DNA from 3 places in the Mesorhizobium sp. URHB0026 genome. Region 1 is predicted to be linked to each of the others. Evidence: predicted binding sites of a transcription regulator. Region 1 holds the regulator's gene; each other region holds the start of a gene.
What was found. Region 1 encodes LexA, which represses DNA repair genes until DNA is damaged. Its sites were predicted from a motif close to TGTTCNNNNTGTGTTCNG; they were not measured.

Region 2: ACVWWD_RS08525 (YifB family Mg chelatase-like AAA ATPase) is a predicted target of LexA. The motif match lies at 4,603-4,620, and genes of this name have one in related genera.
Region 3: ACVWWD_RS24825 (ATP-dependent helicase) is a predicted target of LexA. The motif match lies at 7,260-7,277, and genes of this name have one in related genera.

What each region holds. Positions count from the first base shown of each region.
Region 1 covers NZ_JBSSCN010000001.1:4,401,540-4,411,754, forward strand. The annotation lists gene kynA (tryptophan 2,3-dioxygenase) at 1-538, shown strand, start outside; gene kynU (kynureninase) at 608-1,855, opposite strand; gene ACVWWD_RS21695 (ABC transporter permease) at 1,918-2,841, opposite strand; gene ACVWWD_RS21700 (ABC transporter ATP-binding protein) at 2,847-3,626, opposite strand; gene ACVWWD_RS21705 (ABC transporter substrate-binding protein) at 3,685-4,671, opposite strand; gene ACVWWD_RS21710 (GntR family transcriptional regulator) at 4,821-5,591, shown strand; gene lexA (transcriptional repressor LexA) at 5,992-6,735, shown strand; partial or broken gene ACVWWD_RS21720 (ComEC/Rec2 family competence protein) at 6,729-9,181, opposite strand; gene gltX (glutamate--tRNA ligase) at 9,285-10,215, shown strand, end outside.
Region 2 covers NZ_JBSSCN010000001.1:1,668,298-1,678,512, forward strand. The annotation lists gene ACVWWD_RS08515 (malate synthase G) at 1-2,099, shown strand, start outside; gene ACVWWD_RS08520 (class I SAM-dependent methyltransferase) at 2,278-2,898, shown strand; gene ACVWWD_RS08525 (YifB family Mg chelatase-like AAA ATPase) at 2,980-4,512, opposite strand; partial or broken gene ACVWWD_RS08530 (class I SAM-dependent DNA methyltransferase) at 4,651-5,258, opposite strand; gene gshB (glutathione synthase) at 5,636-6,577, opposite strand; gene ACVWWD_RS08540 (glycosyltransferase family 2 protein) at 6,796-8,031, shown strand; gene ACVWWD_RS08545 (GtrA family protein) at 8,028-8,450, shown strand; gene ACVWWD_RS08550 (GtrA family protein) at 8,576-10,215, shown strand, end outside.
Region 3 covers NZ_JBSSCN010000001.1:5,027,771-5,037,985, forward strand. The annotation lists gene ACVWWD_RS24785 (Lrp/AsnC family transcriptional regulator) at 1-225, opposite strand, end outside; gene ACVWWD_RS24790 (EamA family transporter) at 315-1,223, shown strand; gene ACVWWD_RS24795 (histidine kinase dimerization/phosphoacceptor domain -containing protein) at 1,409-2,515, shown strand; gene ACVWWD_RS24800 (response regulator) at 2,512-2,958, shown strand; partial or broken gene ACVWWD_RS24805 (dienelactone hydrolase family protein) at 2,968-3,856, opposite strand; gene ACVWWD_RS24810 (hypothetical protein) at 4,111-4,272, shown strand; gene ACVWWD_RS24815 (hypothetical protein) at 4,277-4,714, shown strand; gene ACVWWD_RS24820 (glucose/quinate/shikimate family membrane-bound PQQ-dependent dehydrogenase) at 4,746-7,061, opposite strand; gene ACVWWD_RS24825 (ATP-dependent helicase) at 7,318-9,984, shown strand; gene ACVWWD_RS24830 (ferritin family protein) at 10,016-10,215, opposite strand, start outside.

The sequences.
Region 1 (10,215 bases):
GCTGCGCACGATGACGCCCAGCGAATACACCGAGTTTCGCGACTCGCTCGGCCAGTCCTCGGGTTTCCAGTCCTGGCAGTATCGCGCCATCGAGTTCATGGCCGGTAACCGCAACCTCGCCATGCTCGGGCCGCACAAGCACCGGCCGGACCTCAGCCAGAAGCTGGAGGCGATCCTGGCGGAGCCGTCGCTCTACGATGAAGCGCTGCTGCTTCTGGCGCGCAATGGCTTCGACATCGGGCCGGACGCAAAGCGCACGGATTGGCGCGAGACGCGGACCGAGAACGAAGAAGTCCTGGTCGCCTGGCAGACGGTGTACCGCGATCCGCAGCGCTACTGGATGTTTTATGAACTGGCAGAGAAGCTGGTCGACTTCGAGGACTATTTCCGCCGCTGGCGGTTCAACCACGTCACGACCGTCGAGCGCATCATCGGCCTGAAGCGCGGTACCGGCGGCACGTCGGGAGCCTCCTATCTCAAGAAGATGCTCGAGGTCGTCCTGTTTCCGGAACTGTGGACGGTTCGCACCCAGCTTTGAACTCTCGTTTGGCTCAATTCCCGTGGGAAAAACCGCGTCACGGTTTTCCCACGGGAATTGCGCCGCTTTTCAGGTCACCGCCGTCTTGACCGCGAAGCGCGCATCCTGCCAGGCGCCGGTGCGCAGGATATCTTCCAGCACCTCGACCGCCCGCCAAACATCGGCGTAGCCGACATAGAGCGGGGTGAAGCCGAAGCGGATGGTCGACGGCGCACGGAAATCGCCGATCACGCCGCGCTCGACCAGGGCCCGCATCACCTGGTAGCCGTTGGGGTGGAGGAACGAAACCTGGCTGCCACGCTGCTTGCCGTCGCGCGGGCTTTCCAGCTCCAGGCCGTAGGCGCCGCATCTGGCCTCGACGAGCTGAATGAACAGGTCGGTGAGAGCGATACTCTTCTTGCGCACCGCCGCCATGTCGACGTCGTCCCACATATCCAGCGCCCCCTTCAGCGCCCGCATCGACAACACCGGCTGCGTGCCGCACAGGAACCGGCGGATACCGCTGCCGGCCGCATAACCCTGCTCGAAAGCGAAGGGCCGCGCATGGCCCCACCAACCGCTGAGCGGCTGCTGGACCTTATCGTGATGACGCTCGGCGGCGTAGATGAAGGCAGGCGCGCCCGGGCCGCCATTGAGATATTTGTAGCTGCAGCCGATGGCGAAATCGGCATTGGCGCTGTCGAGCTCGACAGGCAGCGCGCCGGCGGTGTGGCAGAGATCCCAGACGATCAGCGCTCCGACCTGATGGGCCTTGCATGTCAGTGCCGCCATGTCGCGCAATTTGCCGGATTTGTAGTTGACGTGGTTGACCAGGATGACCGCGACGCGCTCGTCGATGAGATCCTCAATGGTCGGCGCATCAACGCCCTCAAGCCGCAACACCGTGCCGGGGCGCGTCGAGGCCACGCCTTCGGCCATGTAGAGATCGGTTGGAAAGCTGTCGCCCTCGGCGACGATGACCGAGCGGTCCGGCCGCATGCCGAGTGCGGCATGCAGCACCTTGTAGATGTTGATCGAGGTCGTATCGCAGACCACCGTCTGGCCGGCCGCCGCGCCGATCAGCCGCCCCAGTTGGTCGCCGAGCGCGACTGGCATGTCGAACCAGCCGGCGGTGTTCCAGGCACGGATCAGATCCTGCGCCCACTCCTGGGTCGCGGCTTTCCGCAGCTCGTCGAAGACGGCGGGTGCCGCGGCGCCGAGTGAATTGCCGTCGAGATAGATGACGCCTTCCGGCAAGATGAACCGGTCGCGCATGGCACGCAGCGGGTCCGCCGCGTCCATGGCTCCGACGGCTGCGAGATCGAGCGTTGCACGCATCATTTGTACATTTCCTGGTTATTCACGCCCTGGTTATTTCCGCCTTGGTGATTCACGCCGGGCTACTCACGAATAGCTTCGCGAACCGGTGCGGACCCCCGGCTGCGCTTGAGGCTGGGCAAGGCAAGCATGGCCAGCACGAACAGGCCCGTCGCAAGCTTCAGGTCAGGCGGCGGCATGCCGGCCGCAAGGCAGAACGACACCAGCTGGTAGTAGATGATCGCGCCGGCGAAGGGCGCCAGCAGTTGCCGCCAGACCGTTTGCTTGCCGACGACGGCTTCGCCGATCATCAGCGCGGCAAGGCCGTTGATGAGAATTCCCAGGCCCATATTGACGTCGGCGAACCCTTGCGACTGCACCATCAGCGCACCGCTTGACGCCGAAAAAGCGCTGGCCAGCCCGACACCGCCTATGGTCGCGGCCCAGACATTGATGCCTTGCGCCTCGGCCATGTCAGGATTGGCGCCCACGGCGCGGACGGCAGTCCCCTTCTCGGTCCTGAAGAACATGTAGAGCAGCATGAAGGCGACAAGCGCGAGGAGACCCGCGACGACGATCTTGCTGGCGGGGAAACCCGGCCGCGCGAACGGCACCCAGTCGAACACCGAGGGCGAACCGAAGACCGACAGGTTGGACTTGCCCATGATGCGAAGGTTGATGCTGTAGAGCATCGTCATCATCAGGATGCCCGCAAGCAGCGTGTGGATGCGGAAGCGCAGATGGATGAAGGCGGTGCAGCAGCCCGCCGCGAAGCCGGCGACAAGGGCGGCGGCGATGCCCATCAGCGGCGATGCGCCGGCGGCAAGGAGAACGCCGCAGACGCAGCCGCCCAGCGGAAAAGCGCCTTCGCTGGTGAGATCGGGAAAATTCAGCATGCGAAACGGGATCATGATCCCGAGCACGACAAAGGCCAGGATCAGGCTTTGCGCCAGGGTGACCGGCATGATCGCGACGAAGCTGGTGAGAACGTCCCCAACAAAACCCATGATGATCAACTCGCCAGCAACATGCGATCGGTCTTGACGGAGAAATGGCCGATCAGATCGACAACCGTGACCCTCGCCTTCTCCTGCCCTGTGACTTCCAGAAGCACCCGGCCGGCATCGAGCATGATCACCCGGCTGCCATGGTCGACGGCGTGTTGCATGTTGTGGGTCACCATCAGGGTGGTCAGCTTCAGCGCATTGACGGCGCGCACCGTCGCGCGCATGACGATCTCGGCCGTGCGCGGATCGAGCGCTGCCGTATGCTCGTCGAGCAGCAGCAGATCCGGCGATCCTCCGACAGCCATGATCAGCGACAGCGACTGCCGCTGCCCGCCCGAGAGCAGGTCGACACGGGTATCGAGACGGTTTTCAAGGCCGAGGCCCAATATCGACAGGCGCTCCTTGTAGGACGCCAGCCGTGTGGCGTTCAGCCCCTGCCGCAGCGTGCGTTTTTGACTGCGCAGGTCGGCCAGCAGCATGTTCTCCGCCACGGTCATGCTGGCGGCGGTGCCGCGCATCGGATCCTGGAAGACGCGCGCCAATCTTTCGGCACGCTTGTGCACCGGCATCCCTGTCACATCCGCGCCATTGATCAGGATCTTGCCGGAATCCAGCACAAGAGCACCAGAAATGGCGTTGAGCATGCTGCTCTTGCCGGCCCCGTTTGAGCCGATGACGACCCCGAACTCTCCCGTGGCCAAGGACAGGCTGAGACCGTCCAGCGCGACCTTCTCGTCGGCCTGGCCCTTGTAGAACACTTTGCGCGCGGATCGTATCTCGAGCATCGTTCCTCCGTGACCTCGGGATGATGGCGCCGACGCCATCATCCCAGCAGTTCCGATGTTAGTCGACGATGCAGCCGCAATCGGCCATTGAAGCCGGTATCTCGACGCCGAACGCGGCCATCGCCTTGCGCGAGATCGTTGCCATGTGGTCCTTGTAGGCCGGGCGCGACGGCGCGATCGTCTTGGGATCCTTGCCCTTGAGGATCTCGGCGGCGATGTTGCCGGCGTTGATGCCGACCTGGGTGTAATTGACCGCGAAGCTCGCCGGCACGGTGCCGTTGCGGACCGCGCTGTCATCGGAGTTGACGACCGGGATACCGGCCTGGCGGGCGGCCGCTGAGACAGCGGCGATCGCCGGCTGAATCAGGTTCGAGGCCGGGCCGTAGATCACGTCGGCCTTGCCGGCGAACGAAGCGATACGCTGCTGGATGTCATTTACGTTGTCGATGCCGAGCTCGACCACCTCGAAACCGGCGGCCGGTGCCGCCGCCTTGATCTTTTCGACCAAGGCAACGTCATTGGCCTCACCGGGATTATAAGGCACGCCGAAGCGCTTGGCGTTCGGCAGCAGCTTCTTGGTGAAGGCCATCACCGCGGCGACGTCCTGCAGATCGCTGGCGCCGGTCATGCCTTCGTCTCCGGCGTCCCATGATGGCACCAGCTTGGCCGCCACCGGATCGGTGACCGCGGCAAAAACGATCGGAATGCCGGAACCCGCGAGCGCTTTCTTGGCGATCTGCGAGACCGGCGTGGTGATGGTGTAGATCAGCTTGGGCTGCTCGGCCTGCAGCTTGGCGATCATCTGCGGCACCAGCGACGCATCGAAATTGGTGTGGCTCTCCGTGTAGACGACGTCCTTGCCCTCGACGAAGCCGTTATCCGTCAGCGCCTTCTTGAAGCCGGCTATGGCGGCGTTCAATTGCGGGTGCTCGCCGAAATTGGCAATGCCGATACGGATCTGATCGGCCGCGGCACTGCCGGCGCTGACCATCAATGCGCCTGCCAGGGCCAAACCCGACAACCAAGCGGATTTCGACTTCAACATCATTTCCTCCCAGATTTGATCAGGGCCGCTTGGAAACGCGGCTGCTCCGCGATCATGGTCAGTCCGCCGGTCTGTGTCAAACATTATATATAATTGTTGTAGTGACCCAGTATCATATATACTTTTAGCCAGACGACGGATTGATCACGATGCGGGATGAGACGAGTTCCACAAAAACGGAAGCCGCCTATCAGCTGTTGCGGCGCGACATCCTGACCACGCGCCTCATGCCCGGCGCCCCGCTCAAACTGAGTGCGCTGCGCGGCACATATGGCGTCGGTTGGACACCGTTGCGCGAAGCCCTGTCGCGGCTCGAGGCCGAACGCTTGGTCACCGCCATCAGCAATCGTGGTTTTGCCGTGGCTCCGGTGTCGCGGGCCGAGCTGGAGGATCTGGCACGCGCCAGAATGGTGGTCGAGATACCCCTGTTCCTCGAATCGATGGAAAAAGGCGGCAGGGAGTGGGAGGATGCCGTAGTCACTGCCCACTACCGGCTCTCGCGTTGCAAGACGGCGGTCGACGATCCCTCCGACACGGCCGTCGACAGATGGGATGAGAACCACGAGGCTTTCCATGCGGCGCTGCTGAGCGCCGCCACATGCGACTGGCTGTTGCGGTTCCGCTCGACAATCTCGGATCAGTTGCGCCGGCATCATCGCTTTCTTGGTCTGGCGCCGACATTGCGGGCCGCGGCCGGCCTCAAGGACGGCTATGAACAGGCAATGGAGGCGTTGCGCGAAGCGATCGCGATCGAACACCATACCGCGATCATGGAAGCGGCACTCGATCGTGACGTCGAACGGGCCAAGGCGCTGATGACGGCGCATATCGGCTACACACTGCACGTCTATGTTCATAGCGAAGACAGCGGCGCGACCAGATACGCCGCCCGCGCCGGCAGCTTGAAGGGGTCGGGATAACTTCAGCGCTTCCGCGACGTCTATTCGCACGCGCTGGCCGGAGTGCGCCGAACGCCCGGGTCCATGGCCGCCCGGAGCTACCAATGGTTGGCATTTTGGTTTCGTTTCGTTCCGCGACTCCCTGAAATATACGGTACCCCTGGAAGAAGCCTTCCAGATGGCTGATGCCAGCTCCATCGGCGGATAGGCCACAGGCCATTAACCAAACGATTTCAATGTGCCTGCCGATCGCGGAAAGGACCGGTTGCTGACGCCGTCGGGGGCAAAAAACTTCAGACCCCCTTAACAAATTCATTAAACTTTAAACGGTTGCAGAACACAACTGGAACAGATAGTGTTTGTTCTGGGTTTGTTTTTTCGATTCTGGTTCAACCTTTCGTTCAATGTCTTGGGGGCCGCCATGCTGACGCGCAAGCAACATGAACTGTTGATGTTCATCCACGAACGGCTCAAGGAAAGCGGGATACCGCCTTCCTTCGACGAGATGAAGGAAGCACTCGATCTTGCCTCCAAGTCGGGGATCCATCGCCTGATCACGGCGCTGGAGGAGCGCGGCTTCATTCGCCGGCTACCCAATCGGGCGCGCGCGCTGGAAGTGCTGCGGCTGCCGGACTCGATCGCGCCGGGCCTCAATGCGGCAAAGAAGTTCTCGCCAAGTGTCATCCAAGGCAGCCTTGGCCAAGGCAGTCTCGGACGCCAGATCAGGCCGGCCGCTGCGCCTTCGCGCCTGCCCGCGGCCGGCAACGACGACGATGCGGTTTCAGCCGTATCCATCCCGGTCATGGGCCGTATCGCCGCCGGTGTGCCGATCGATGCAATCCAGCATCAGACGCATTCGATCTCGGTGCCGCCGGACATGATCATGGGCGGCGAGCACTATGCGCTGGAGGTCAAGGGCGACTCGATGATCGAGGCTGGTATCTTCGATGGGGACACGGTCATTATCCGCAATGCCGACACGGCAAGCCCGGGCGAAATTATCGTGGCACTGGTCGACGAGGAGGAAGCGACGCTGAAGCGGTTCCGCCGCAAAGGCGCTTCGATCGCGCTCGAGGCCGCCAATCCAGCCTACGAAACACGCATTTTCGGGCCGGACAGGGTCAAGGTACAAGGCAAGCTGGTCGGGTTGATCAGGCGCTACTGAGCCGGCTTTCCATCGGGCTTGTCGGGTTTTTTGTACGGCGGCAGCCCCCTCGCCTCGCGTGAGAATTTTCGCTGTTCGTGCCAGGGTCGGTATGGTCCGTCGACGGCGAATTCGATCCCGGCCCGGGTCGTGGCCGACTGGGGATTGAAGAAGACGGCAGCGCTTCCCTTGCGGGCGAGCTGCCGTTTGGTGACGACGAGAACCAGTGGATTTTGGCAGGCGTCATAGGCGGTCGCGTCGTTCACGATGATCAGGTCAGCGAAAGCACAGGCTTTCCAGGTGGTCTTGCGGTCCTCGACATAAGCAATGATCGCGCCGGAAGGGTGCCTACAAGGCACAGGCCTTCGCGGCAGTAGAAGGGCGATCCCGGCGGCAGGTCGGCGGGACTGGCAACGTCGAATTGCCCGTCTGTCTTGTCGAACATTTCCGGTTTGACGATTGTTTCGGAGATCAGAGCGCGCTTCCAGTTGTCGGTTGCGAATTCGTTCGGACGTTCCCGGTTGACGGCCAGTTCGCCATTGCCGATCGGCAGCGCGACCAGCCGCGCATCTTCCGAGATCAGCACATCGGGCGCGCGCGTGTGCGACACAGTCAACAGGCCGGCGAGCGCGAATGGCAGCGCCGCGAGCCGCAGCCAGGTCGTCGCCATCGTCGCGATAACCAGCGCGACGGTGACCAGCAGCACGGATTGCTGCGAAATCAGCCCGACTCCGTCGACCGGAGAGCGCTCCGATATCCACGCCGACACGGCGATCATCGCCGTCAGGCCCTTGCCCATGAGGTAGAGAGCCGGCCAATCCAGTCCGAATGGCATCAGCAGCGCGCTAGCGACGGCCAGGAACATCACGACCGACACGATCGGCATCACGGCCAGATTGGCGAACAGGCTGAGGGGCGATACCCGCTGGAAATGCCAGATGGCAAACAGTGCCGTGGCGCTGCCGGCGACAATGGACGTCATGGCCAATCCACCTGTCGCCAGCAGGAATTTTCGCGTCAGGAGCCCGGGCAGGGATCGCTTTGGCGGCGGTGGCCTGGTCTTTCCCGCACGGTGATCGGCCCAGCCGGCATAAGCGCCAACCAGGGCCGCGGTCGCGGCGAACGACATCTGAAAGCTTGGGCCGACGACCTCGTGCGGCGAGACCAGGATGACGGCGATCGCCGAGATCGCCAGATTGCGCATGGTCAGCGCAGCGCGATCGAAGAAGACGGCAATCAGCATCACCGCCAACATGATGAAGCTGCGTTCGGCCGCAACGACGACACCGGAAATCATGAGATAGGCGGCGATCGAGAACAGTGCGGCGGCGGCGGCGTATTTCTTCACCGGCCGGCGCGCGGAAAAGTCTGGTAACAGTGCGAAGGCACCACGCAGCAGACCCATGATGGTGCCGGCCACAAGCGCCATATGCAGTCCCGAAATAGAGATGATGTGATAGATGCCGGTACGCCGCATCGCTTCATTGATTTCATCGGGTATGCCGGCGCGCACGCCGACGATCAGCGCCGCCGCGATCTCGCCTTCAGCGCCGCCGACGCTGCCCCTGATGTGGTCGGCGATGGCTTCGCGGGCATTTTCAATGCCTGAGAAAAGGCGAGCCGATAGCGGCATCTCACCGTCAGCGGCGGAAACAACCGTCGGATTGCCGAGAAAGAAGCCGCTGCCGCCGATGCCGGCGAAATAACTGTCGAAAGAGAAGTCGTAGCTGTCCGGCCGGACCGGGCCGGTCGGCGGCAACAGTTTGGCGTAGCCTGTGATGAGCGAGCCGGCGGTCATTCCCGGCGGTATCTTGCGTGCGGAAAGCCGGACCCTTTCCGGCGCATAGCGCAGTTTCGGCCGGGCGGTCGAAATCACGTCCATGGTCAGCCGGATGCGGCCGCTCTCCATCTCTTCGAGCGAGACCACGCGGCCGGTCAATTGCGTGGAGATTTCCGAACCCAGCATACGGGTTCCGGCTCGCCATGTTTCGACCTTCGCCGCGAGTAAGCCCAGCGCGCACAACAGCACTGCCATGAAACACAGATGGGTTTTCGACCACGAACGCGAGACGAAGGCACAGACCGCCATCAGCACCACGACCGCGACGGGCTTTGCAAAGTCGGGCTCGGACGCCAGCGAGAAATAGGCGATCGCCCCAACGGTCAGACAGACCGGCACCAGCAGAAACGCGATGCCCCGGTCGAGTTCGAGCTCCGCCGCCTTGGCCACGCCATGGCGCAGGCGAGGCAAGGATATCGGGCCGATTTGCCGGCGCACGCGCACGATCCTGCCCCCGGCAGGAGACGGCGCCGGCGCCGGCCCACCCGCCCGCAGCGGCCCGGTTTCGGGCGCAGCCACGAGCGGCGATGGCAGTGGGATCGTCGGAGGCGCCGCAAAAAGGGATCGCTCGCTGACGCCGACAGCGGCATCCTCGCTTCGATCCGAGCTCCGGCCTCTTCCAGTCATCGGGTCTGCCCCTTGCACCCTCGACGCCCTATGCTACATGAACGCGCAACGCGCGAAAGTCCGCACGTTCCGCACCCAGCTTCAGACGTTTTCCGAGAGTTCCATGCCCGACAAGGTCATCACCCGTTTTGCCCCCTCGCCGACCGGCTATCTGCACATCGGCGGCGCGCGCACGGCGCTCTTCAACTGGCTCTATGCAAAGCATACCGGCGGCACGATGCTGCTGCGCATCGAGGACACCGATCGCGAGCGTTCGACCGATGCGGCCACATTGGCCATTCTCGATGGCCTGACCTGGCTCGGCCTTTCGTGGGACGGTGACGCGGTCTCTCAATTCGAGCGTGCGCCGCGCCATCGCGAGGTAGCCGAGGAACTGGTGCGCCTGGGCAAGGCCTATTACAGCTACGAGACTTCAGCCGAGCTCGAGGCAATGCGCGAGGCTGCACGCGCCAAGGGCCTGCCGCCACGGTATAACGGCCATTGGCGTGACCGCGACCCGTCGGAGGCGCCGTCCGGCGTCAAGGGCGCCATCCGCATCAAGGCACCGACCGAGGGCGAGACGGTGGTGAAGGACCGGGTCCAGGGAGACGTGCGCTTCCCCAACAAGGATCTCGACGACTTCATCATCCTGCGTTCGGACGGCAACCCGACCTACATGCATGCCGTCGTCGTCGACGATCACGACATGGGCGTCACTCACATCATCCGTGGCGACGATCACCTGACCAACGCCGCCCGCCAGACCGTGATCTACAACGCCATGGGCTGGGACGTGCCGTCGATGTCACATATCCCGCTGATCCATGGCGCCGACGGCGCCAAGCTGTCGAAGCGCCACGGCGCGCTCGGCGTCGAAGCCTATCGCGCCATGGGCTATCTGCCGGAGGCGCTGCTCAATTACCTTGCGCGGCTCGGCTGGAGCCATGGCGACGACGAGATCATGTCGATCGAGGACATGGTCTCGTGGTTCGACATTGGCGACGTCAACAAGGGCGCGGCGCGCTTCGATTTCGCCAAGCTGGAAGCGATCAACG
Region 2 (10,215 bases), 2.7 Mb from region 1:
CTTTGCCCGGCCTCGGCATCGAAGCGACGCGTTTCTGGGACGGGTTCTCGGTCATCGTCCATGACCTGGCGCCCAAGAACCGGGCGCTGCTGGCAAAACGCGATGCCATGCAGGAAAGGCTCGATGGCTGGTATCGCGACAATGGCGCGCCCATCGACATGGACGCCTACAAGGCGTTCCTGAAGGTGATCGGTTATCTCGTGCCGGAAGGGCCGGCCTTCAGCGTCTCGACCGACAATGTCGACCCGGAAATCGCGGTCGTGGCCGGACCGCAGCTGGTGGTGCCGGTGATGAACGCGCGCTATGCGCTCAACGCCGCCAATGCACGCTGGGGCTCGCTCTATGACGCGCTCTATGGCACGGACGCCATCCCCGAAACGGATGGCGCCGAGAAGCGCAAGGGCTTCAACGCGGCGCGCGGCGCCAAGGTCATCGCCTGGGCCAAGGATTTTCTCGACCAGTCCGTGCCGCTCACCTCCGCAAAATGGGCAGGGGTCAACGGCCTGTCGGTCGCCAACGGCGCCCTGAGGCTCAGCGCCGGCGCCGGCTCGACGACGCTGGCCGATCCCAGCCAATTCGTCGGTTATCGCGGCGACGCCGCCAATCCGCAAGCCGTGCTCCTGGTGAAAAACGGGCTGCATGTCGAGATCGTCATCGACCGCGACAACCAGATCGGCCGCACCGATCCGGGTGGCATTGCCGACGTCATCCTGGAATCGGCGCTGACCACCATCCAGGACTGCGAGGATTCGGTCGCGGCCGTGGATGCCGAGGACAAGGTCGTCGTCTACCGCAATTGGCTCGGCCTGATGAAGGGCGATCTCGCCGAAGAAATCAGCAAGGGCGGCAAGAGTTTCGTCCGCAAGCTCAACCCCGACCGCGCCTACATCGCCCCAGCCGGCGGCACGGTGACCGTGCCTGGCCGCTCGTTGATGCTGGTGCGCAATGTCGGCCACCTGATGACCAATCCAGCGATCCTGGACCGCGACGGCGACGAGGTGCCGGAAGGCATCATGGACGCGGCGATGACGGCCCTGATCGCGCTGCACGATGTCGGGCCGAAAGGACGGCGGATGAACTCCCGCGCCGGCTCGATGTATGTCGTGAAACCCAAGATGCATGGCCCGGAGGAGGTCGCCTTCGCCGTCGAGATGTTCGACCGTGTCGAAGCCCTGCTCGGCATGGCCCAGAACACCATCAAGATGGGCATCATGGACGAGGAGCGGCGCACCACAGTCAACCTCAAGGAAGCGATCCGCGCCGCGAAGGAGCGCGTGGTGTTCATCAACACCGGCTTCCTCGATCGCACCGGCGACGAGATCCACACCTCGATGGAAGCCGGCCCGATGATCCGCAAGGGGGACATGAAACAGGCCGCCTGGATTTCCGCCTATGAGGCCTGGAACGTCGACACGGGCTTGGAATGCGGGCTCGCCGGCCATGCCCAGATCGGCAAGGGCATGTGGGCGATGCCCGATTTGATGGCCGCGATGCTGGCCGAGAAGATCGCCCACCCCAGGGCCGGCGCCAACACCGCCTGGGTACCGTCGCCAACGGCGGCGACGCTGCACGCCACGCACTATCACAAGGTCGATGTCCATGCGGTTCAGGCCGCGCTGAGGACCCGCCCGAAGGCGAAGCTCGACGACATATTGTCGGTGCCGGTGGCCGTGCGGCCCAACTGGACGCCCGACGAGATCCAGCGCGAACTCGACAACAACGCGCAAGGCATTCTGGGCTATGTCGTGCGCTGGATCGACCAGGGCGTCGGCTGCTCCAAGGTTCCCGACATCAACGATGTCGGGCTGATGGAAGACCGCGCCACGCTGCGCATCTCCTCGCAGCACATCGCCAACTGGCTGCGCCATAAGGTCTGCTCGGAAATCCAGGTGATGGATTCCTTGCGGCGCATGGCGGCAATCGTCGATCTGCAGAACGTCGGCGACCCGCTCTACCGGCCGATGGCCGCCGACTTCGAAAAGTCGATCGCCTTCCAGGCCGCCTGCGACCTGGTGTTCAAGGGAACAAGCCAGCCCAACGGCTACACCGAGCCGGTGCTGCACAAGCGGCGGCTGGAGCTGAAGGCCCATCAAGGGTAGGACGATGTCGCGTTGAAAGAGTTTGGAGCGCCGACTGGATGTCGCCGGTCCGCGTCGGCGAAGACGGCGGCGTCAGCCCAGCGGCAATGTCGTGCCGAAGGCGGCAGGCTCTTATGGCTGGATACGGTTCCTTTGCTTTTTTCAGCTAGTGCTGGCTGGAAGGCTACGGAGCATTGGCATGGCCAACACGATGGCGATCGAAAAGAAACTGTTGAATTCCGTCCATGACCGGGCGGTTTTCCAGCGCCGCGTGCGCGTCCTGTCTCAGCGGCTGGCCGACGAACTGGGCCCGGCCGGCACCGTTCTCGATCTTGGCTGCGGCGACGGCTCCATCGCCAAGGCGATCATGGAAAAAAAGCCGGGGCTGACGTTTCGCGGCATTGACGTGCTGATCAGGCCGCAAACCCATATCCCGGTCGAACTGTTCGATGGCGGCACCATTCCCGCCGCGAATGGCTCCTATGACTGGGTGACGATCGTCGATGTGCTGCATCATGCCGACCACCCGGGCCATCTCGTGCGCGAGGCGGCCCGCGTGGCGCGCAAGGGCGTTGTCATCAAGGATCACCTGCGCCAAGGCTTCGCGGCCTACCAGACGCTTCGTTTCATGGATTGGGTGGGCAACAAGGGGCACAATGTTCGCCTGCCTTACAACTATCTCTCCAAGGCGGAGTGGGACGCCGTTTTTGCCGCCGCGGGTATCACACCCCGCACCTGGCGTGAGAAGCTGTCGCTCTATCCGTTCCCGGCCAGCGTGTTTTTCGACCGTCGCCTGCATTTCATCTCGACCTTGCGATAGGCAAGGCGGACAGGCTGTTGACAGCTTCATTGACGGGCGCCGTGAAGGTGGGGTGCATGCGTGTGCTGCCGCGGGCAGGCCCTACGCCGCCTGCGCCACGCGCTCCGAACTCATGCGATAGGAAATCGCTTCGGCCAGATGGATGCGGCCGACAGCTTCGCTGGCGTCGAGATCGGCGAGCGTGCGCGCCACTTTGAGCACCCGGTGGTAGGCCCGCGCCGAAAAGGCGAGTTTTTCGCTGGCATCCTTGAGCAGCGACAGGCCGGCGGCGTCCGGCATGGCGATCGTTTCGATGACGGCTGGAGAACAATGCGCGTTGGTGGTGGCGCTGTTGACGCCGAGCCGCTCGAAACGCTCACGCTGAATGGTGCGGGCACGCGCCACCCGCAGCGCCACGTCGGCGCTCTTTTCCGCCCGGTCGGGCCGGATCAGGTCGCTGGCCGAGACCGCCGGCACTTCGATCCTGAGATCGATGCGGTCGAGCAGCGGACCTGAAATACGCGCCTGGTAATCGGTGCGGCAACGGTCGCCGCGCAGGCAGCGATAACCCGGTTCGCCGGCCATGCCGCAGCGGCACGGGTTCATTGCCGCCACTAGCTGGATGCGGGCCGGATAGGTGACGCGATGGTTGGCCCGTGCGATCATGCAGTCGCCGGTTTCAAGCGGCTGGCGCAGCGCATCGAGCGTCTGCGGCGTGAATTCGGGAAACTCGTCGAGGAACAGCACGCCGTGATGGGCAAGCGACACCTCGCCCGGCCGCGCGCGCAGGCCGCCGCCCACCATCGCCGCCATCGAGGCCGAATGGTGCGGGGCGCGGAACGGCCGCCGGTCGGTCAGCTTGCCTTCGCCGAGTTCGCCGGCCACCGAGGCGATCATCGAGACTTCGAGCAGTTCCTTCGGCGCCAGCGGCGGCAGGATCGACGGCAGGCGCTGCGCCAGCATCGATTTGCCTGAGCCTGGCGGACCGATCATGAGCAGATTGTGCCCGCCGCCGGCCGCCACTTCCAGAGCCCGCTTCGCTGTCTCCTGGCCCTTGATGTCGGCAAGGTCGGGCAGGTCGCGTGCCGCCGCGCGGATGCCGGCCTCCGGGCGCGACAGCACCTGCGTGCCGCGGAAATGATTGGCGATCGCAATCAGGCTGCGCGGCGCGAGAATGTCGAATTCCCGCCCTGCCCAGGCTGCTTCCGGCCCGCAAGCGAAGGGGCAGATCAGCCCTTTGCCTTCGCCATTGGCGCCGATTGCCGCCGGCAAGGCACCGGCAACGGCGGTGATCGTACCGTCGAGCGATAGTTCGCCCAGCACGACATAGCCAGCCAGCATGTCGCCCGGAATGGCGCCAAGGGCCGCCATCAAGCCGAGAGCGATCGGCAGATCGTAGTGGCTGCCTTCCTTCGGCAGATCGGCGGGCGCCAGGTTGACGGTCACCTTCTTCGACGGCATCGACAGGCCCGACGCATGCAATGCCGCCTGCACCCGCTCGCGGCTTTCCGCCACCGCCTTGTCTGGCAGGCCGACGATATGCATGTTGACCTTGCCGGGCGCGATCATCACCTGCACATCGACCGGCACCGCCTCGATGCCCTGGAAAGCGACCGTACGAACCCGCGCCACCATTGTCTGCCCCCGATGCCGGCTCGCCCTTGCCCTTGTGAACGGGCCGCGAGTGACGTCAACGCAAGACAACCACGGATTTCAGCCCAAGGCAAGAACATTACAGGAACAAAGTAGAGTAAACGCATGGCTCGCGCCCGATCATGACGGCCTCATCGCCAAGAAGGTGTTCCAGCCCTGCTCATTTCTACCGATGCGGAAGCTGTGGCTGAGAAGCTCCATGCCGGCGGCCTCGATGCGCGCCGCGAAGGCGTCCCTACGCCAGTCGACGCTATGGTACTTGCCACCCGTTTCGCCGTCACCATCTCGCATCGAGACGACGAAGGCACCGCCTTGGCGCAACGAACGCGCAATCTTCTCCAGAACTTGGTCGATCTGGTCGCGAGGCACATGGATCAGCACGGCGAGCGCCACCACCGCGTCGTAGGGACCGCCAAGCTCGTCGGTGATCACGTCGAGGAGTTCGCCTGCCTTGCCGCGCGCGGCCTGCAGTTCGAGAAAGCGTCGTGTGCGTCGGTCCGCCGGACCTCGACCCCAAGGGCCTCCAGGAAGTCCGCGTCGCGGCCCGGGCCGGATCCGATTTCCAGGATGCGGCCGCCCGCTCCGGCGATCGCCGCGGCGCGCTCGAGCGCGGCCCTGTCGTTCGGGTGAGGAACATGCCCAACGATCTCGTCATAATGGACCGCATAGTCCTCATACGACTCTATCGTCCGACGGCTTTGGGCCAGAACCTCTGCCGGTATCTTCATCGTGTTCTCCCATCGGTGTGTGTCTGACGGATTTGGTCAAATCGAGAACATCACGCGAACTGGCAGTTTGCGCCGGTTGCAGCCGGGTGGCGTCCGGTTGCAAAAGCGGAACATGGTTAATACAAAATGAAAACGGAAAACAGGGCCGCGAAGCATGATCGCGGAATGGCGGTTGTGCCGCCATTCATCGTCGGGCTCGGTATCTAGCTCTTCGTTTCGTTAGACCGGTGTCACGGCGAGGGATGTGCGGTGACGTTTGGCGTCGCCGCTTTTTTTGGATATTGGCGCAGCCATCAGCACGGTTGTCAGCCTGATAGCGTTGGCCGTTGCCATACTCAACCGACTGCCTGATTAGGATCTGTGAAAGAGGCTTGCGCCTACTGCCGCTTTTCCTCCACGCAATCCCAGAACAGGCTGGCGATGTCGGCGCCGCCGAAGCGCTTGACCTCGCGCACGCCGGTCGGCGAGGTGACGTTGATCTCGGTCATGTAGTCGCCGATGACGTCGATGCCGACCAGGATGAAGCCGCGCTCTTTCAGCGACGGCCCGATGCGGGCACAGATCTCTCGCTCGCGTGTCGTCAACTCGGTCTTTTCGGCGCGGCCGCCGACATGCATGTTGGAGCGGGAATCGTGCTCGGCCGGCACCCTGTTGATGGCGCCGACCGGCTCGCCGTCGATCAGAATGATGCGTTTGTCGCCCTTGCGCACGTCCTTCAGGTAACGCTGCACGATATAGGGCTCGCGAAACATCTGGCCGAACATTTCGAGCAGCGAGGCGAGATTGCGGTCGGCTTCCAGCATATGGAAGATGCCGGCGCCGCCATTCCCGTAGAGCGGCTTGACGATGATGTCGCCGAACTCCTTGCGGAAGGCGGCGACTTCGAGCGGATCCTTGGTGATCAGCGTATCCGGCATCAGGTCCGGGAACTCGGTGACGAAAATCTTTTCCGGGCTGTTACGCACCCAGGCCGGGTCGTTGACGACCAGCGTCTTTGGATGGATGCGCTCGAGGATGTGGGTCGTGGTGATGTAGTTCATGTCGAAGGGTGGGTCCTGGCGCAGCAGGACGACGTCCATTTCGGACAAGTCGGTGCGCACCTTTTCGCCCAGCGAATAGTGGCTGCCCTTTTCGTCGCGCACCGTCATCTCCTCGACGCGGGCAAACACCTTGCCGTCGCGCATCGACAGCCGGTCGGGCGTGTAGTGGAACAGCTGATGGCCGCGCCGCTGCGCCTCCAGCGACAGGGCGAACGAGGTGTCGCCGGCGATCGACACGGTGGAGACATGGTCCATCTGGACGGCGATTTTCAACTTCATGGCAGGTCCCCAGCGTAGTCGACGCAAGCGATATAAGCGTCGCGGCGCGTTCTGCCAATCGCGACGTTTTGAACATTGGGATCAGCAAGGCGCGTCTGCCGGTTGCAGACAAGACGAGGACTGACGTCATCGCTTTCTTAAGCCTTGCCGTGCGACGGTAAGCTCCGAATGCAGCGGCCGACCTGACGCAGCGCCGGGCACCCGATGGAACGACGATCATGAACGCGCTCACTGCCGTCCGCGCAGCCTCGACCCAGCAGCTCGAACTCACCATCCTGATGCCATGCCTCAACGAGGCCGAGACGCTCGCCGTCTGCATCGGCAAGGCCAGGGCGTTTCTCGACCAATCCGGCATAGCGGGCGAGGTGCTGATATCAGACAATGGCAGCACCGACGGCTCGCGGGAGATCGCCGCGCAGGGCGGTGCTCGTGTCGTCCCGGTCGCGCAGAAGGGCTATGGCGCGGCGCTTCTGGGCGGCATCGCCGCCGCCAGGGGTCGCTTCATCATCATGGGCGACGCCGATGACAGCTATGATTTCGGTGCACTGGAGGCATTCGTGGCGCGGCTGCGCGGCGGCGCCGATCTGGTCATGGGCAACCGCTTCCGGGGTGGCATAGAGGCTGGCGCCATGCCGCCCCTGCACCGCTATCTCGGCAATCCGGTGCTGAGTTTCGTCGGCCGCCTGTTCTTCCGCATCAAGACCGGGGATTTCCACTGCGGTCTGCGCGGCTTCAACGCGGACAGCATCAGGAAGCTCGATCTGCAGACCACCGGGATGGAATTCGCAAGCGAAATGGTGGTGCGCAGCGCGCTTGCCGGCCTGCGTATCGAGGAAGTGCCGACCACGCTCAAGCCCGACGGCCGCGGCCGGCCGCCGCATCTCAGGACCTGGCGCGACGGCTGGCGGCACCTCAAATTCCTGCTGGTCTACAATCCGCGCTGGATGTTCTTCATTCCAGGCGCGGTGCTTTCAGGCCTCGGCACGCTGTTCGCGGCGCTGCTGGTGTTCGGCCCCTTGCGGGTGGTCGACAATCTTTCGCTCGATCTCAACACCTTCGTCGCCGCCTGTTTCATGATCGTCACCGGCATCCAGCTCATCACCTTCGGTGCCATTTCGCGATACTATGCCGAAATTACCGGCATCCTGCCGCGAAGCCGCGGGTCGGACTGGCTGACCAGGACCATCAGCACCGACCGTCTCGCCGCCAATGCCGGCATTTGCTTTGCCGCCGGCTTCCTGTTCTGCCTCTATGCCGTCATGCGCTGGGCCCATCTCAATTTCGGCCCGCTGGACGATTCCGAAATTCCGCGCATCGTCGTGCTCGGGTTGAGCCTGATCGTCATTTCCTTCCAGGCCTTCTTTTCGGCATTCCTGCTCGGTGTCCTGGAAATCCCGGTCAAGCGACTGAAAGCTGGCCTTTCCCAGGAAGCGCCGGCCAGCGAACAGCAATGACCGACGTGCTGCCGGCGCTTGTCCAGGCGCGCCCGTTCCGCTTCATGGTGGTGGGCGTCGGTGCGGCGGGATTGTTTTTCGCGCTCTCGTGGCTGCTGGTTTCGCTGGGGGTTTCGCCGTTCGCCGGCAGTGCCATCGCTTATGCAACGGCGTTCGTCATTGCTTATCGGGCGCAACGGGGCTGGACGTTCGGTGCGGAACACGATCACAAGGTCGCGTTCCCGCGCTATCTTACGCTGCAAGCCGGATGCGCCGCTTTTGCCGGCCTTGTCTCGCAGGTGGCGGTGACGCATTTCGGCCTGTCGCCCGTCGCCATGTCGGCGCTGGCGACGGCCGTGACAAGCACCATCAGCTATGTGGTCTCGAGACTGTGGGTGTTTCCGGCGCGCGGCCACGGCAAACTCGGGAAAACCGTGTAGCGGTTGTCCGTCCGGTCGAGCCAAGACCAGGAGTGGTCCAGCGCCTCCGCGACGCACCGTGCTTTACGCTTTGTGAAGCGAGAGGCACTAGCCTGTAGTCCCGACCATCGGCCGAAAGTCGCTCCATGACCGCTGCCCATGCCGCGATGCCTTCAAAGCACACCGCCCGTCTCTCCTGGCGGGCGGACATGCTGGCGGCGCTCCTCGCGGCCCTGGTGCCGCTCCTGGTCTATGCCATCGCCGGATTTCCACAACTGGCCAACCCGGCGGGCGACAATGACAGCCTGCTGCAGCTGGTCGAAGTCCGCGATCTTCTGGCCGGCCAGGGCTGGTTCGACCTGCACCAGTACAGGATGGGACTGGACGGCGGCTTCGTCATGCATTGGTCGCGGCTGCTCGACGCGCCGCTGGCCCTTGGCGTCCTTGTCATGTCGGCCCTGACAGGCAATGTCGCCCTGGCTGAACAGGTCGTGCAAGTCGCCTGGCCTGCCCTGCTGTTCTGGCTGGCGGTCTTCTTCCTCATCCGCGCCGCGCGCGCTTTCGCCGGCGGCCACGCTGTCCTGCCCGCCGCCGTCGTCGGTGGCGCCGCGCTCTACTACCTCGGCATTTTCTCCCCAGGTTCGCTGGATCATCACAATGTGCAGCTGACGCTGATCCTGGCGAGCCTTGCCTTGCTGCTCGGGGCTCCCTTGCTCCGGCCGGCCGCCTTGCTTTCGGGCATCTGCGCCACGCTGAGCGTGGCCATCGGCATGGAAAGCGCTCCCTGCGCCGGCACCCTTGGCGCCGCTGTCGCGCTGCTGTTTCTTGGCGATAGTGCTCGGGAAAGGCTGACCGCGAGGGATTTTGGCCTCGGCGTCGCCGCTGTTTCGGCTCTCGTCTTCGTCGCCACCGTCCCGGCATCCGCATGGACCCAGGCACAGTGCGACACATTTTCGATTGTTCAGTTCGCCGTCGCCGGACTTGCCGGCGCGGGGCTGGCGATCATCGCCTCGTGGAAGGCCGCCAGTGCGACCGTCGCCGGCCGCCTGGCCTCGCTCGGCCTGCTTGGGCTAGCCCTTGCCGCTGTCGTCGTATTCCTGTTCCCGCAATGCCTGGCCTCGCCCTATGCCAACCTCAATCCGCGCCTCAAGGAGATATGGCTCAGCCATATCGACGAGGCGCAGCCGATTTTCCAGATCGTCACCCATGATCCGGCCAGGGCGGTGGCCCGGTTTGCCACCCCGCTGGTGGCCATCATCCTGATGGCGCTCCGTATCGGTCATGTCTGGCGTCGGCAGGACAGCCTTGTCGGCTCGCTGCTGGTGGTGGCGTTCCTGGTCAGTGCCTGGGAAGTTCGCGGCTCGACCTTCTCCATCGCCTTCGCGGTGATCCCGCTTGCGGCATGGATCGCCCGCTGGCGCCAGCGTGCGCAAACCAGTCCGTCCAACGGCGCCGCACTCAGGATGGCCGCGGCCTGGCTGATCTCTGTAAATGCAATCTGGGCAGGCGCTGCCGGGGCGGCGTCTAGTGCTTTCCAAACCGACGCGGCGGCCACCAGTGCCAAGGCCGACGATGCGGCTTGCCTTGGCAAGGCCTCGTTCGCGGCGCTCGGCCGGATGCAGGCCACGACAGTCCTTTCGCTGTCCAACCTCGGCTCACCGATTCTGGCCTTTACCAGTCATCGCGTGCTGGCCGGGCTGTACCACCGCAATGTCACCGGAAATCTGGTTGCACTGGATGCCTGGCTGGGCTCGGAGGCGGACGCCAAAACCGTCATCGAAAGCCG
Region 3 (10,215 bases), 630 kb from region 1:
CGCCGACAGGTTCAGACCGAGCGCCGCGGGGTTGATCCTGACGCAATAGGCTTCGATCACGCCGTTCTCCTGCAGCCGCTTGATGCGCTCCGCCACGCTTGGCGCCGACAGGCCGACCGAACGGGCCAGTTCCGCGGTGCTGATGCGCGCGTCCTCTTCCAGCAGGCGAAGGATCTTCATGTCGGCCGCGTCGAGATCGATGTTTTCGTTTCGAAGGCGTTTCATGAAAAAGTCCTTGCTTAGGTGAAACGAATGATTGGGAAATCTAGTCATCGTCCATATGAATAGGGAGGATTGGCTACGATACTGATCCCGTGGATGACCAGAGGCAAGCCCCGCATTCCAGCCCTGCCGCTGCCAGCCAGGCCCTAGCCGGGCTTGCGACAAGATTGCCGCCTCATATCTGGTTCGCCGTCAGCGCTGTCTTCCACTATCTCGGCCCGGCCTTCGCCGTGCTGCTTTTTGCGCATGTCGGCGTGCTCGGCATGGCGTGGCTGCGCATAGCCACCGCGGCCCTGGTCTTCGCGCCATTGACCCGCCCATGGCGAACCTTCGCCAGCGCAGATCCTCCGACGCGGCTCCTGCTCGTTGCCTTCGGTGCTTGCCTGGCGGTGATGAACTGTTCGTTCTACCTGGCGCTCGACCGCCTGCCGATCTCGCTGGTGGCCGCGATCGAATTCGTCGGCACCATCGGCGTCGCGCTCGCCGGCCTCAGAAGCACCCGCAATCTCACCGCTCTTGCCGTCGCCGTCACCGGCACCTTGCTGCTGATCGACGTCAAATGGTCAAGCGACCCGGTCGGGCTGGTCTGGGCGTTCCTCAACGGCGCGCTCTTTGTCGGCTACATCGTGCTTGGCCACCGTGTCGCCCGCGCGGGCACCGGCGACGGCATCGCTGGCCTGGGTGCGGCCATGGCGGTCGCTTTCGTCGTCGTGCTGCCCGTTGGCTTCACCCAGGCTCGGCCCGCCTTTTTGTCCCCGCCGCTGCTCGTCGCGGCCATCGGCGTCGGCATCTGCTCGTCGGTCATCCCGTATGTCTGCGACCAGCTCGCCATGGCGCGGTTGCCGCGCGCGAGTTTCGCGCTGATGCTGTCGCTGCTGCCGGTCACCGCAACTCTGATCGGCGTCGTCGTGCTGCGCCAGATACCCGGTCCGTCCGATTGCCTCGCCATCGCGCTGGTCGTGACCGGCGTCGCGCTTCACAGGCCGGCCTCGGCTGGCTAGCCGAAAAACGGCCTCCTCGCGGTCGGTTGCGGAAAGCCTCTATCGGTTCCCTGCCTGCGACGAACTGCGACAGACGCCCGTAATTGAAACCAAATTCGGCTTTGAGCCGTTGTCTCCCGCGAAAAATGGCTTGGAGTGACGCTATGGAACGGAAACGGACCAGGGAGCCGGCGGACGCATGGCACATGACCGACGACCTTCATGTCGAGCACGGCAAGGGCGACCCCTTCGCGGCGGCCATCCGCGCCACGCGCATGTCGATGATCATTACCGATCCGCGCCGGCAGGACAATCCGATCGTCTTTGCAAACGAAGCCTTCCTGCGCCTGACGGGTTATGAGCGCGACGAGGTTCTCGGCAGGAACTGCCGCTTCCTGCAGGGGCCGCAGAGCGACAAGGAAGCTATCGCTCAGATACGCGCCGCGATAGCCGATGAAACCGACATCAGCGTCGATATCCTGAATTACCGCAAGGACGGGTCGACCTTCTGGAACGCGCTCTACATAAGCCCGGTCTCCAACGACAAAGGCGAACTGCAGTTCTTCTTCGCCTCGCAACTCGATGTTTCGGACCGGAAGCTCTGGGAAAATCGTATCACCGCGGACAAGGAACGTTTTGAAAAGGCTGTCAAGGAACGCACGGCTGAGCTCGAAGCGGCGCTTGAGGCGCAGACCACGCTGCTGCATGAAGTCGATCATCGCGTGAAGAACAATCTGCAGATGATTTCCTCGCTTATCCTCATGCAGAGCCGCACCGTCTCCGACGCGAGCCTCAAGCGCTCGCTTGGCACGATGTTGGAGCGCATAGAAGCGCTCAGTACCGTGCACCGCCGGCTCTACCAGTCCAAGGATGTCAGCAAGTTCGATGTTTCCGACTTCGCCAAGGATCTCATCTCCGACCTGCTCACGGCTTCGGGACGTTCGGAAATCAATCCGACACTCGATCTCGAACCCGTCGTCGTCCCGGCCGAGAAGGCGACGCCGGTGGCACTGATGGTCAACGAACTCGTCACCAACGCGCTCAAGCATGCCTTCAAGGAAAGGCCCGACGGCACGAGATCGGGCAGTATCGGCATCAAGATGAGCCAGCCGGACGGCCATTTGAACATCGAGGTCTCGGATGACGGCGTCGGCATGGCGGGCGCCAATGGCGACGCCTCCTTCGGCATGCGGCTGATCAAGTCGCTTGCCCGCCAATTGCGTGCCGACATCGAGTGGCGCGATGCCGGTCCCGGCACTCGCGTTGTCATCTCGATGCCCAACGGACCACAGCACAAAGGGAACCTGTCATGATTGAACCACTCAAGGTCCTGATCGTCGAGGACGAGGCGCTGCTGGCCATGGAGTTGGAGAGCCTGGTCGAGGACGCCGGGCACAGCGTCGTCGGCTGGGCAACATCGCTCGCCGAAGCAAAGGACATGGTCGATACCACGCAGGCCGATATCGCCTTTGTCGACATCCATCTCACCGACGGCCCGACCGGCATCGACGTGGCCGAATATATTGGCGACAGGAAAAACTCGATGGTCATTTTCATGACCGCCAACCCGAAGCGCATCCCCGACCACTTTGCCGGCGCGATCGGCGTCATCGCCAAGCCCTACACGATGAACGGGCTGACCTCGGCCCTGCGCTATTTGCAGGAAGGCGTGCGGCGCCCGCCGCCGAAATCGGAGCGCCCGGCGGGCTTCACCCTGTCGCCTGCCTTCGAGACGATCTGGGCGCCGGCCGCCTGAAGGCGATGGTCATGCCAGCTTCTGCCTCAGGAAGGCGATCGTCCTGCCCCAAGCGAGGTCGGCGGCATTCTTGTCGTAGCGCGCCGCCGAGGTGTCGTTATTGAAGGCATGGTTGGCGCCTTCATAGACATAGACCGTGTATTCGACATGCGCGGCGTCGAGTTCCTTCTTGAACCCATCGATGCCGGCATTGGTGCGCTCGTCGAGACCGGCATAGTGCAGCAGCAACGCAGCCTTGATCTTCGAGACGTCGGCTGGCTTCGGCTGCATGCCGTAATAGGCAACGCTCGCGGCAAGGTCGGGCGCGTTGACGGCCAGCATATTGGCCGTGCCGCCGCCCCAGCAGAAGCCGATGGCGCCGACCTTGCCGTTGCCGTCCTTGTCGCCCTTGAGGAAGGCGACCGTCGCCATCGCCATTGGCCACGGTCTGCGCCGGATCGAGTTTCCCGAACATGTCGCGCGCCTTGTCCTCGTCAGTGGGCGTACCGCCGAGCGGCGACAGGAAGTCCGGCGCGAGCGCCACGAACCCTTCCAGGGCCACGCGCCGGGCGACGTCGCGGATATGCGGGTTGAGACCCCTGTTTTCATGGATGACGATGACCGTGCCGAGCTTGCCGGCCTGGTTCGCGGGTTTGACCAGATAGCCCTTCATCTCGCCGCCGCTGCCGGGATAGGTGATGTCCTTGCCCTTTACGCGGGCATCGGTCTCGGCCACGATCGCCGCCTGGGCCGAGTTCGCCGCCAGCATCGGCGCGATGGCGGCCGCCGCCGCGCCCGATCCGGCAAGCCTGGTCAGTTGCTCCATGAAGCGGCGGCGATCCAGCGTCAGATGCGTGTATTCGTCATAGGCATCGATCATTGCCTGGGTGATGACGGGTTTGGTGGTGACGTCGGCCATGGGCTTCCTCGATCTCGTCTCGACCGCGGTGTCCTGCCGGTCGCAAGATAGGGGCGAGCCTCTCATCGTCCAGTCACCGGACCGTGACATCTCGCTGCCTTCGCGGCCGCCGGTCAGCCGACTGAAGATCATCACGTTTTTGTCATCGGTGACAAATCTTGATGGCGCTGCCACAATAGTGGGGGAAACTGGCTAGCCGGCCGGCCCTTTGGCGGTCACGGTCCTATAGGCCCGATCTGAAAGGAACAATGCCGATGACCATGCCCTCGCCGATCCTGGCAACCGCCTTCGTGGCAGCAGTGACGGCCGTTCTGGCGATGCGCGCGGCTGTTGTCGCGGCAAGGCCGCAAGTCGATGGTCAGGGTCCGCAGCCGCAAGCGCCAGCCCGCGAACACGAAAACCCGAGGTTGAGGTGAAGTCATGGACGTCCAGGACATCGTGAACACCGTCTCGCAGAAGGCCGGTCTCGACCAGGCCACGACCGAAAAGGTCGTCGGCACCATTTTCTCGGTGCTCGAGCACGAGGCCGAGGGCACCAGCGCCTCCTCCTTCTTCGCCAAGATTCCGGGCGCCGATGCGCTGGCGCAGAAATATGACGTCATGGCCGCCGCCCCGGCCGGCGGTGGTGGCGGCTTCATGTCGTCGCTGCAGGGCGCGCTTGGCGGCGTTCTCGGCGAGAAGGCCGGCGCTCTGGTCAACGGCCTCGCCGCGCTCAAGGCCTCCGGCCTCGACTTGGCGCAGATCCAGAAGGCTGGCGAGACGCTTGTCCAGCAGGCCGAGGCGGCCGCCGGCCCCGATTTGACCAACCAAATGCTTGGCTCTGTGCCGAGCCTAAAGAGCCATCTGGGGCTCGGCTGATCGTCAGCTCGCCGAGCCCGGTAACGCCTGCCTACTTCGGCAGCGCGTAGGCCATCACATAGTCGCCCGGCTTGGTGCCCACCGAGCCGTGGCCGCCGGCGACGATGACCACGAACTGGCGTCCGTCCGCGACCGTGTAGGTCATCGGCGTCGATTGCCCTCCGGCCGGCAGCCGCGCCTGCCAGAGCTGCTTGCCCGACGTCAGGTCGTAGGCGCGCAAATAGTCGTCGACCGCGGCACCCAGGAAGGCGACACCGCCGGCGGTGATCATCGGCCCCCCAATGCCGGGCACCCCGACCTTAAACGGCAACGGCAGCGGCGTCATGTCGTAGACGGTGCCGTTGCGGTGCTTGTAGGCAATGGTGCCGGTGCGAAGATCGACGCCCGCGACATAGCCCCAGGGCGGCGCCTGGCACGGAATGCCGAGTGGCGACAGGAACGGTCCCATCACCACCGCATAGGGCGCGCCGTCATTGCGGTTCAACCCCTGCTCGCTGCCCTTGGTGTCGCCCGGCGGCGGCACGTCGGCGCGCGGCACCAGCCGCGACGTGAAGGCAAGATAGGTCGGCATCCCGAACATCACTTGCCGCACCGGATCGACCGCCACGCCACCCCAGTTGAACGTCCCGAAATTGCCGGGATAAACCAGCGATCCCTGCAGCGAGGGCGGCGTGTAGCGACCTTCATAGCGCAATTTGTGAAGCGCGATGCGGCACGCCAGCTGGTCGAACATGGTAATGCCCCACATATCGTGCTCGGTCAGTGGCGGCGGGTTGAAGGAAAGGTCGGACGCGGGCTGCGTCGGCGATGTGTGGTCACCCTCGATGGCGCCGCCGGGCGCCGGCACTTCCTTGACCGCAATGACCGGCTCGCCGGTGCGCCGGTCGAGCACATAGAGGTCTCCCTGCTTGGTCGGGCCGACCAGCGCGGGCACCACGGAGCCGTCGGCCTTGGTGATGTCGACCAGGCTCGGCTGCGCAGGCACGTCCATGTCCCATAGGTCATGGTGCACGGTCTGGCGCACCCATTTCAACTGCCCGGTGTTGAGGTCCAGCGCGGTGATCGAGGAAGAGAATTTCTCGACATTGGCGCTGCGGCCCATGCCGAGCTGGTCCGGCGTCTGGTTGCCGAGCGGCACATAGAGCAGGCCGAGCTTCTCGTCGGCGCTCGGTGTCGACCACATGTTGGGCGAGTTGGCGGTGTAGGTCTGGCCGGCCGCCAGCGGCGTCGTCTGGTCCGGATTGCCGGAATCCCAGTTCCACAGCAATTTGCCGCTGCTCGCATCATAGGCGCGGATGACGCCGGACGGCTCCTGCGTCGAATAATTGTCGTTGACAGCGCCGCCGACGATGATCTTGCCGCCGGCGATCAGCGGCGCCGAGGTCGAATAGTAGTAGCCCGACTTCGGATACGGCATGCCGGTCAACAAATTGAGCGTGCCGCCCTCGGCGAAGGCCGGGCAAACCTGCCCGTTGGCGGCATCCAGCGCGATCAGCCGCGCATCCGAGGTCGGCAGGTAGACGCGCGCCGCGCAGGGCTGGCCGGCGGCGCCCGCTGCATCGGCATAATGGGAGACGCCCCGGCAGGTCTGGTGCTGGCGGTCCTTGTCGAGCTTGATCTTGGGATCGTAGCGCCACTTCTCCTTGCCGGTCGCCGCATCGACGGCGATGGCGAAGTTGTGCGGCGTGCAGATATAGAGCGTGTCGCCCACTTTGAGCGGTGTCACCTGATAGGTGGTCTCGCCGACATCGTCGGGGCCCTTCACGTCGCCGGTGCGATAGGTCCAGGCCGGCTTCAGGTTGGCGACATTATCCGGCGTGATCTGGTCGAGCGGCGAATAGCGCTGGCCGAATGGCGTGCGCCCGTAATAATGCCATTCGCCCGCCGGCACATCGCCGCCGAGATTGGCGTTGGGGATCACCTTGTCGGTGTCGAGCACACCGCCGATATCCTTCGGGTCCGTGGTCATCGAATAGCCGGCCACCGCCAGCGATGCCAGCACGGCAAGGATCAAAGGCGCTCGCCCGTCCGGACCGGCAAGGCCGCGCCGCGCCCACGGCGTCAGCAGCCACAGCGCCACCAGCACGATGATGCCGCCGCGCGGGCCGAGCTCCCACCAGTCGAAGCCGGTTTCCCAGACCGCCCAGGCCAGCGTGCCGAGCACGATCGCCGCATAGAGCCAGAGCGCCGTGGAACGGCGCCGGTAGAGCAGCCAGGCGGCGACCAGGAAGGCGAGACCGACGACGATGTAATACCAACTGCCGCCCAGCGAAGCCAACCAGATGCCGCCGGCGCCAAGCGCCAGACCTATGAGGAAGACAATGATGGAGGTGATGGTGACAGCCAAGATGATACTCCTTCGACTGTTGCGCGCATGAGGCGGCCTGGGCCAACCCGGCATTGCGTGTTGCCCGTGCAACTTTCTCCCGACCGCGGCGCCTGTCAAGCGTAGGTCGTGGCCCGCGGGCAGCAACCTCGCTCCGCCTGGGATTGTTCCACAACGGCGGTTCCCGTATCGGTGAAGCGGCCGTATCAGGCACTTTGCCGGAACAAAACGTAGACAGTTCTGGTCTTTCGCTCCCGAATCACTACATTCGGGGGAGATGTCCGGCTTTTCCGAAGACATGCCCTTTTTCGATGAACCCAATGCGCGGCCCACGGCCCCGTCGGGCATTGCCGCGCGCGCCATGGCTGCCCGCCGCGGCCAAAACAATGCGCCCGACTATCTCAGGGGCTTGAATCCCGAGCAGCGGCTGGCCGTGGAGACCACTGAAGGCCCGGTTCTGGTGCTGGCCGGCGCCGGCACCGGCAAGACCCGTGTGCTGACCACCCGCATCGCCCATATCCTCACCACCAAGAAGGCCTGGCCGTCAGAGATCCTCGCCGTCACCTTCACCAACAAGGCGGCGCGAGAGATGAAACTGCGCATTGGCCTTTTGATAGGCGAACAAGTCGAGGGCATGCCCTGGCTCGGCACCTTCCACTCGATCGGCGTGAAGCTGCTGCGCCGCCACGCCGAGCTTGCCGGCCTGAGGTCCGACTTCACCATCCTCGACACCGACGACGTCGTGCGCTTGATCAAGCAGCTGATCCAGGCCGAGGGCCTGGACGACAAGCGCTGGCCCGCGAAGCAGTTCGCCCAGATGATCGACGGCTGGAAGAACAAGGGCCAGGGTCCGGCCGATATCGCCGAGGGCGATGCGCGCAGCTTCGCCAACGGCCAGGGCCGCGAGCTCTACAAGGCCTATCAGGAGCGGCTGCAGACGCTGAACGCCTGCGATTTCGGCGATCTGCTCTGCCACCCGATCCGCATCTTCCGCGCCAATCCCGATGTGCTGAAGGACTATCACCGGCGGTTCAAATACATCCTCGTCGACGAGTACCAGGACACCAACACCGCCCAATACATGTGGCTGCGCCTTTTGGCACAGCGGCCGGATGCAGGACGTAACAACTCGACGCCGACAGATGTGCGTACGGCCGAAGGCCGCAAGCCCGACCGGGCGTCCGAGCCGTTGCGAGGCCCCTCCCGCGACGCCGAAGGCGCGCGCGAAAACAAAGTCAACATCTGCTGCGTCGGCGATGACGACCAGTCGATCTATGGCTGGCGCGGCGCCGAGGTCGACAACATCCTGCGCTTCGACAAGGATTTTCCGGGCGCCACCATCATCCGGCTGGAGCGCAACTACCGCTCGACCGCGCACATACTGGGCGCCGCCTCCCATCTCATCGCCTACAATGAGGGCCGTTTCGGCAAGACGCTGTTCACCGACCGCAACGATCCCGAGGACGGCAAGGTCAACGTCCACGCCGCCTGGGATTCGGAGGAGGAAGCTCGCGCCATCGGCGAGACCATCGAGGCCTACCAGCGCCAGAAGCATAATTTGAACGACATGGCGATCCTGGTCCGCGCGTCCTTCCAGATGCGCGCCTTCGAGGACCGCTTCATCACGCTCGGCCTTAACTACCGCGTCATCGGCGGTCCGCGTTTTTACGAGCGCATGGAAATCCGCGACGCGCTGGCCTTCTTCCGCGTCGTCGCCAACAGCACCGACGACCTCGCCTTCGAGCGCATTGTCAATGTGCCCAAGCGTGGCTTGGGCGAAGCGACCATCCGCCAGATCCACGACACGGCGCGCGGCTTGCGCATCCCGATGCTGGAGGCGGCGGGTACACTCGCCGAAAGCGACGAGCTGAAGCCGAAACCGCGCGCCGCGCTGCGCGAGGTCGCGTCCAATTTCGAACGCTGGCAAAAGGCACTGGAAGCCACGCCGCACACCGAACTCGCCGAGACCATTCTCGAGGAGAGCGGCTACACCGACATGTGGAAGAACGACCGCTCGGCGGAAGCCCCCGGGCGGCTGGAGAACCTGAAGGAACTGATCCGTTCGATGGAGGAGTACGAGTCGCTGCGCTCCTTCCTCGAACATGTCGCGCTGGTCATGGATGCCGAGCAGAATGCCGGGCTCGATGCCGTTTCCATCATGACGCTGCACTCGGCCAAGGGCCTCGAATTCGAGACCGTCTTCCTGCCCGGCTGGGAGGAAGGTCTCTTTCCCCATCAGCGCGCGCTGGACGAAGGCGGCCGTTCGGGGCTGGAGGAAGAGCGGCGGCTCGCCTATGTCGGCCTGACGCGGGCGAAGAAGAACCTGCATATCTGGTTCGTCTCCAACCGCCTCATCCACGGGCTCTGGCAATCGACCATCCCGTCGCGCTTCCTCGAGGAACTGCCGGAAGCTCATGTCGAAGTCGCCGAAGCCGGCAACTCCTATGGCGGCTACGGCAATCCGTATGGCGGCGGCTCGTTCGCATCCGGCCGTGGCGGCGGCCAGGGGGCAGGAAGACAGAACCCGTATGGCGCCTCGCGCTTCGACGATATTGGCGGCAATTCGGGCGGCGGGGAAAAATCCGGCGCCTTCTCCAACACCTATTCGACGCCCGGCTGGCAGCGCGCGCAGGCCAACCGCACCGAGGCGACCGACCGCAACTGGGGCACGCGCTCGGGCCATCAGGTCGAACGCATCGGCTATGGTGAAACAGACTCCGGCTATGGCGCCGGCCGCACCAGCGTCAAGGGCCGCACCATCGACGGCGAGCTGGTCGCCAAATCCGTCTCCGACACGCCGTCCGCCTTCAGCGTGGGCGACCGCGTCTTCCACCAGAAATTCGGTAACGGCAACATTTCAGCCATCGAGGGCAACAAGCTGACCATCGACTTCGACAAGGCCGGCCAGAAGCGCGTGCTGGACGGGTTCGTGCTGCCAGTGTGAGGCTGCCAGCCTCGAAGGCTGACGTCCCGCCTCAATCCACCTTCTTCTCGCCCCGCTCCCCGGCCTTCACGATATCCCCTGTCGTAAACAGGATTTCCTTCAGTTCCACGCGCCAATCCGTTTTCTGGCGCAGCAGGAATTCTAGGTCCATGCCGAAATGCTTGAACTCCTCGCTCTGCGCGTTCTTCATGATCGCCTTGGCCTGCGGGTTCTTCTCGACCGACATGCGCT